DNA from 2 places in the Pseudarthrobacter sp. CC4 genome. Region 2 is predicted to be linked to the other one. Evidence: riboswitches for the same ligand, from Rfam matches in the RefSeq annotation. Region 2 holds a riboswitch; the other holds the start of a gene.
The links. Region 2 has a riboswitch for S-adenosylmethionine ahead of PV768_RS03460 (aminotransferase class V-fold PLP-dependent enzyme). Riboswitches for the same ligand answer to the same signal wherever they lie in the genome.
Positions count from the first base shown of each region.

Region 1 (3,396 bases), on a different contig from region 2:
GCGAAGTCCGCCTCGATGCGCTTGGCCTCACCGCCAGCGTTGCTGTATTCAACAGCCGCGCCTGCGGCGGTGTTGCTCATGGACAGGACCTTGGCACCGTAGACGAATTTGTCCTTGCCGATGGCTGCCTCAAACGCGTATGGGATGCGGTCCATGCCGCCCACGGGCTGGAACATCATCATGGCCTGGTCCCAGCCGAATTCGAAGGAGAAGTAGTTTCCCACGCCGCTGGCGAAAACGTCGGACAGGGCATCCGGAGCCAGGGGCACGCCGGCCTCCAGGCCGGCACCCGGGGCCACCGAGTATCCCTTGCGGCCGGTGCCGGCGTACTTGAAGCTCGCCGCGGCATCCCCAGGGACCTTGTTGCCAATGGCGCCGAAGCTCTTCAGGAAGGAGATCAGGTTCTCCTTGTCCGCTGCGCTCATGTAGCTGTCCAGGGCACCCTGGTCCGTGGCCTTGGCGAGCAGTTCGGAGACGTACCCGTAAACATCGGCCTTTGCTGCCCGGTGGCGGATGGGAGTATTGGAGAGCTTGCCGCTGCCCTCCCGGAAGAGGTATCCGTCAGCGTTCTGGTTGGTGAAGGGCTCGATCGCCACTCCGAGTTCCTTGCAGTAGTCCAGCGTGATGTGGTGCTGTGGAATGCGGCCCGGGCCGGCGTTCATGTACTGATCCCTCGAAAAAGCGGCGCGCTGGGTGACTCCCCGGAGATCCGCCTCCTCTGTCCCGCCCCGCACTGTCCAGTTGCGTCCGCCCGGGCGCATCCGCGCCTCAAGGATGGTGACTTTATAGCCGGCCTTACCCAGTTCGTAGGCAGTGGTCAGGCCCGCGATTCCGCCGCCAAGGATCACCACGCTCTTGCCCTTGCCCAGCAGGTCGTCAGCACGGGGTGCGGCGAACGCAGGAGCCGCGGCGTCCGGGGCCAGTCCCATGGCTGCCATGGTCTGGTACATCACCCCGGCTCCCCCCACCATTCCCACGTAGCGGAGGAAGTTCCTGCGAGTAGCATCTGTCATGTTGTTCCCTTTCACCGGAGTGTTACAGGGTGAGCCTAGGGATGAAATGTTTCGTCAAATGCTGTGACAGTGTCTGTCCTGTAGCGTTCAGATTTCCGTAAAGTAAACGCTCTTCCGGCACACGCAGCACCAACCTGAAAGGCCTTTTGCCAGTGAGTGGAAGCAGCGGTTACCTGCGCGAAGGGGTTCTCATCCGGCTGCTCGAGGACGCTGACGCCGATGGCCTGGCCACGGCGTACCAGCTGAATCGCGGACATCTGGCACCGTGGGAGCCAGAAAGGAATGACGCCTTCTTCACGCAGGAGCAGCAGGCGGAAATTATCCGTGCCAAGCGCGGACAGCACCTGTTGGGATCCGAGGTCCCATGGGTCCTGGTGGAGGAGGCCGACGGCGGTGCAGGCCTAGAAGGTGCGCGCACCAGAGGCGGGCGCCTTGTCGGGACAGTCACCCTGACGGGAATCGTCCGCGGCCCCTTCCTCAGTGCGAACCTTGGCTACTGGGTGGATGGCGGGCTTACCGGACAAGGCGTCGGCACGGCCGCTGTCCTCTTTGCAGCCAAGTACGCGCGGACAGCCCTTGGCCTGCACCGTATCCAGGCGGCGACCCTGCTCCACAACACGGCATCCCGCCGGATCCTGCAGCGGGCAGGGTTCCGGGAGATCGGCGTGGCACCGGAGTACCTGAAAATAGCGGGGCAGTGGCAGGACCACCTGCTGCATCAACTGATCCTGCCGCTCCCGTAAGTAGCCCAGCCAGGCCCTGCACCCTCCGCCGGCGGCACGGCAGGACAGTACTTCAGTTACGCAACATGACGACGACGGCGGTGCGGCCGCGGGCGGCAAGTGTTACGTTTTTGGGGAGTAATGAGTACCGGCGCCAAGCCCTGACTGGCCGGTCGGCAACCCTCCTTTCGCGGCGGGGTGCCTCAGGTGAACACTCGGCATATCGACCCATTCGAGCTGCAAGCGTGAGAGAAGGAGATCGTCGTGTCTGACGCACCTGCCCCTGAAGAGAAACTGTCATACCGCCTCATCAGCGGGCCGGATGACCGCGCCTTTTGCGAGCGGATCTCCGCCGCGCTGGCGGAAGGCTATGTCCTCCACGGCAGCCCGGCGGCAACCTTCAACGGCAGCAGCGTGATCGTGGCGCAGGCGGTAGTCCTGCCGGCAGCCATCGCTTCCGCGGACGCTGCCGTGGCAGATGCCGTTGACGACCTCGAGTCCGCCGGTGATGACCTTGACTTCGGCGGCGAGGGCCACGCATGAGCTACGCCGGAGACCTGACCCCGCAGGAGGCCTGGGAAAAGCTCGAGCAGGGCGCCATCCTGGTGGATGTGCGCACGGAGGGCGAATGGGCCCACATCGGCATTCCCGACACCAAGGCCACCGAGAACGATCCGCTGTTCATCCAGTGGACCTTCCCGGGCGGAATCCCCAACCCCGACTTCATCACCGACCTTAGCCAACAGGCGCCCGAGGACAAGTCGACCGAACTGGTGTTCCTGTGCCGTTCCGGCCAGCGTTCCATCGCGGCCGCTATCGCCGCCACGCAGGCCGGCTTCACCTCCTACAACGTCCTGGAAGGCTTTGAGGGTGAACCGGACCGTTATGGAGAACGTACCGTCAACGGCTGGAAGAACCGCGGCCTGCCGACCAACCTGGGAAAGAACTAAGTGACCTTCAACGAAGACGCCACCGGCTGGAGCCCCGACACCCAGGCCGTCCGCGGCGGGCTGGACCGCACCAACTTCCAGGAGACCAGCGAAGCTGTCTTCCTGAACTCCGGTTTCGTGTACGAATCCGCCGCCGCTGCGGAGCGGGCCTTTACGGGCGAGGACGAACGCTTTGTCTACTCGCGCTACGGCAACCCTTCCGTGGCCACGTTCCAGGAACGGCTCCGCCTGCTTGAGGGGACCGAGGCGTGCTTCGCGACGGCGTCCGGCATGTCCGCGGTGTTCACCGCCCTGGGTGCGCTGCTGGCGGCCGGGGACCGGGTGGTTGCCGCCCGCTCACTCTTCGGCTCGTGCTTTGTGATCCTGAACGAAATCCTGCCGCGCTGGGGCGTGGAGACCGTCTTCGTGGACGGCCCTGACCTGGAGCAGTGGCGTGAAGCGCTCTCCGAGCCCACCACCGCCGTCTTCTTCGAATCGCCGTCCAATCCCATGCAGGAGATCGTGGACATTGCTGCGGTGAGCGACCTGGCGCACGCTGCCGGGGCGACCGTTGTCGTCGACAACGTTTTTGCCACCCCCCTGCTGCAGCGGTGCGGGCAGTTCGGCGCCGACGTGATTGTCTACTCGGGCACCAAGCACATCGACGGCCAGGGCCGGGTGCTTGGTGGCGCCATCCTGGGTACCAAGGAGTTCATTGACGGGCCGGTGAAG
Region 1 covers NZ_JARCCZ010000017.1:572-3,967, reverse strand. Annotated here, with positions in the region: gene PV768_RS12615 (flavin monoamine oxidase family protein) at 1-1,013, opposite strand, end outside; gene PV768_RS12610 (GNAT family N-acetyltransferase) at 1,166-1,756, shown strand; SAM riboswitch class IV at 1,873-1,987, shown strand; gene PV768_RS12605 (DUF1737 domain-containing protein) at 2,000-2,278, shown strand; gene PV768_RS12600 (rhodanese-like domain-containing protein) at 2,275-2,685, shown strand; gene PV768_RS12595 (O-succinylhomoserine sulfhydrylase) at 2,686-3,396, shown strand, end outside.
Region 1: another riboswitch for S-adenosylmethionine. It lies ahead of PV768_RS12605 (DUF1737 domain-containing protein); the one in region 2 lies ahead of PV768_RS03460 (aminotransferase class V-fold PLP-dependent enzyme).

Region 2 (3,396 bases):
CGACGCCGGTATCGAGCCGATCCTGCTGGTCACCAAGGCGGACATCAAGGATCCTGCGGAGCTGCTGGCCAACTACACCCACCTGGACTTCCCCGTGATCATCAGCCGGACGGCGGATGCGCAGGCCTCGGGCGTGGATGCCCGCTCCGACGACGGGCTCTCCGCCCGCCTGGACAGGGCCGCCGTCGCGGAGCTCCGGACCCACCTCGGCGGGAAAGTGACCGTGATGCTGGGGCATTCCGGCGTGGGCAAGTCAACCATGGTGAATGCGCTGACCGGGGCCGAACGGGCCACCGGAGGGGTGAACGCGGTGACCGGCCGGGGCAGGCACACGTCGTCGTCCGCCCTCGCCCTGCGCCTCGCTGACGCGCCGTCCGGCAGCTGGATCATCGACACCCCCGGCATCCGCTCCTTCGGCCTGGCCCACGTGGACCCGGACCGGATCCTGCGCTCCTTCCCGGACCTCTCCCCCGGCACGGATGACTGCGAGCGCGGCTGCAAGCACACAGCCACCGCCGTGGACTGTGGGCTGGACGCGTGGGTAGCGGGAGGCCATGCCGGACCCACCGGTTCAGCAAGGCTGGCCTCCCTGCGGCGGCTCCTGGGGACGGACCCCCGAATGGAAGCCCAGGAGGCCAAGGAGCTGGGCAGCGTTAACTGACGGGGCCCGGTTCCCGGCAGAACGGCGCGCAGACGGTAGTTTGGAACCATGATCCAACCCGCTTCGAGCTACAACGATGACCTGCGCCTGGCCCACGTCCTGGCCGACTCAGTGGACGACCAGACAATGAGCCGCTTCAAGGCGCTGGACCTCCACATCGAGACCAAGCCGGACCTGACGCCCGTCACCGATGCCGACAAGGCGGCCGAGGAGGCCATCCGCGGCCAGCTCTCCCGTTCCCGTCCGCGCGATGCCGTACTCGGCGAGGAGTTTGGCAGCACCGGCCATGGTGCGCGGCGGTGGATCATCGATCCCATCGACGGCACCAAGAATTTCGTCCGCGGCGTTCCGGTGTGGGCCACCCTGATCGCCCTCGTGGACGAAGGCGAGCCGGTGGTGGGCGTGGTGAGCGCCCCTGCACTGGGCAAGCGCTGGTGGGCGGCCAAGGGCATGGGCGCCTATATGGGACGTTCCCTGGCAGCCGCAACCCGCCTCCGCGTGTCCAACGTGTCCAAACTGTCCGACGCTTCCCTGTCATATTCGAGCCTTGGCGGCTGGAAGGAGCGCGGTAACCTCAACGAATTCCTGGGCCTCACGGAGGACGTGTGGCGTACCAGGGCATTCGGGGACTTCTGGTCGTACTGCATGGTGGCGGAAGGCTCGGTGGATATCGCCTGCGAGCCCGAGCTCAACCTCTACGACATGGCCGCCCTGGTGCCCATCGTGGTTGAAGCGGGCGGCCGGTTCACATCGCTGGAAGGTGAGGACGGCCCGTTCGGCGGCAACGCACTGGCCACGAATTCCATCCTTCACTCGGAGGTGCTGCGCCGGTTGAACCCGGACCTGGACGACCTCCTCTGACCCTCCTCTTCCGAATAATCAACGGCGGGCACCTCCGAAAGGAGGCGCCCGCCGTCGTTATCTTCGGCAAAAGCGGACCTTTTCAACTGCGCGTAACAAAGGCCTTAACATTCCAGCCGGCTTTTAGCCTGCGCGGGCTATGTCCTACGCTCTTAACCAGGTCACGAGTGCCAGCGCTAAACCCCGGTTTGCTGGCCGGCAACCCTCCATTCGCGGTGGGGTGCCCCGGGTGACGACCAGGCCGGTCCGGAACGGATGCGGCAAGCGCGGATTCCCCCAGCGGAGTCCTGTTTCAAAGTGAGGTCTCTGTGACAACAGCCACCGTCTCCCCCAACGCCGCAATCCAGCCTGACGCCGCAGCACAACCCGGACAGGACGCCCTCTTCGACCAGCGCCACGCCGCAGCCGGCCGTCCCCTGGCGGCAGTCACGGGCGCCGAAATCCAGGCTCCCCTGATCCATGGCGGGCACGTCCGGTACGCGAACCTGGACTATGGCGCGTCCGCGCCGGCGCTTTCCGTGGTGTCCGCCTACCTCAATGAAATCCTGCCGTTCTACGCGAGCGTGCACCGCGGAGCCGGCTACGCCTCCCAGATCAGCACCTCGGTCTACGAGAATGCCCGTGCCATCGTCCGGGAGTTCGTGGGCGGCCGCCCGGACGATTCCGTGATCTTCACCCGGAACACCACCGACTCCCTCAACCTGCTGGCCGGCTGCCTGCCCGTCACGAACGGCCGGGCTGACGGCGACGTCCTGTACCTCGACATTGAGCACCACGCCAACCTGCTGCCATGGCAGGGTGTCCCCCACCGCAGCATCGTGGCGGACGACACCATCGCAGGAACCATTGAGGCCGTGCGTGCCGAACTGCAGCACGGCGGGGTAAGCCTGCTCGCCGTCACCGGCGCGTCGAACGTCACGGGCGAGATCCTTCCCGTCCGTGCCCTCGCCGCACTCGCCCACGAGCACGGCGCACGGATCGTGGTGGACGCGGCCCAGCTGGCGCCGCACCGCCGCATCGACATCACCGCTGACGACGTCGACTACATCGCCTTCTCGGGGCACAAGCTTTACGCGCCTTTTGGCGCCGGTGTGCTGGTGGGCCGGCCGGACTGGCTCGACGCCGGAACACCGCACCTTGCCGGCGGCGGCGCCGTCAAGGAGGCAAGGCTCGACGGCGTCAGCTGGGCAACGGGCCCGGCCCGCCATGAGGGCGGATCACCGAACGTGCTGGGAGCGGCCACCCTGGCCCGCGCAACGCAGGTCATCGCGGGGCTGGACCAGGACCGCTGGCATGCCCATGAATCAGCCATCCGCTCCTTCCTGGTGGAAGGCCTGCAGGAGATCGACGGCGTGACCGTCCACCAGATCTTTCAGGACACCAACCCGGACACCGACACCATCGGCGTGGTCAACTTCTCGGTGGAAGGCTACGACGCCGGACTGGTGGCGGCATACCTGTCGGCAGAGCATGGCGTGGGCCTGCGTGACGGCCGCTTCTGCGCCCACCCGCTGCTGAAGCGGCTGGGGCTGCCGTCCGGATCCCTCCGTGCCAGCTTCGGCGTGGGATCCCGGCTTGACGATGCCGAGCGTCTGCTGGCAGGCATCCGGGACCTGCGGACCAAGGGGCTCGGCTGGGACTACGTGGTGGACGCGGGCCGCTGGGTTCCCGCCAACGACAACCGCACCTACCCCCACTGGGCGCCCAACACCCCGGGAACGGCCGGCGCCGCCCCCTGCATCGACGACTGACCTGCGGCGTGCGCTCAGCCACGCCCGGGCGGGTACGGTAAATTCGGAAGGTAGCAACGAGACCCAACGAAGGAGGCCACGCGTGGCACGGGGTGGCCCCAGGCTGGATCACGGCCGGCGGCG
Region 2 covers NZ_JARCCZ010000003.1:147,502-150,897, reverse strand. Annotated here, with positions in the region: gene PV768_RS03470 (ribosome small subunit-dependent GTPase A) at 1-661, shown strand, start outside; gene hisN (histidinol-phosphatase) at 710-1,522, shown strand; SAM riboswitch class IV at 1,682-1,795, shown strand; gene PV768_RS03460 (aminotransferase class V-fold PLP-dependent enzyme) at 1,831-3,273, shown strand; gene PV768_RS03455 (class I SAM-dependent methyltransferase) at 3,356-3,396, shown strand, end outside.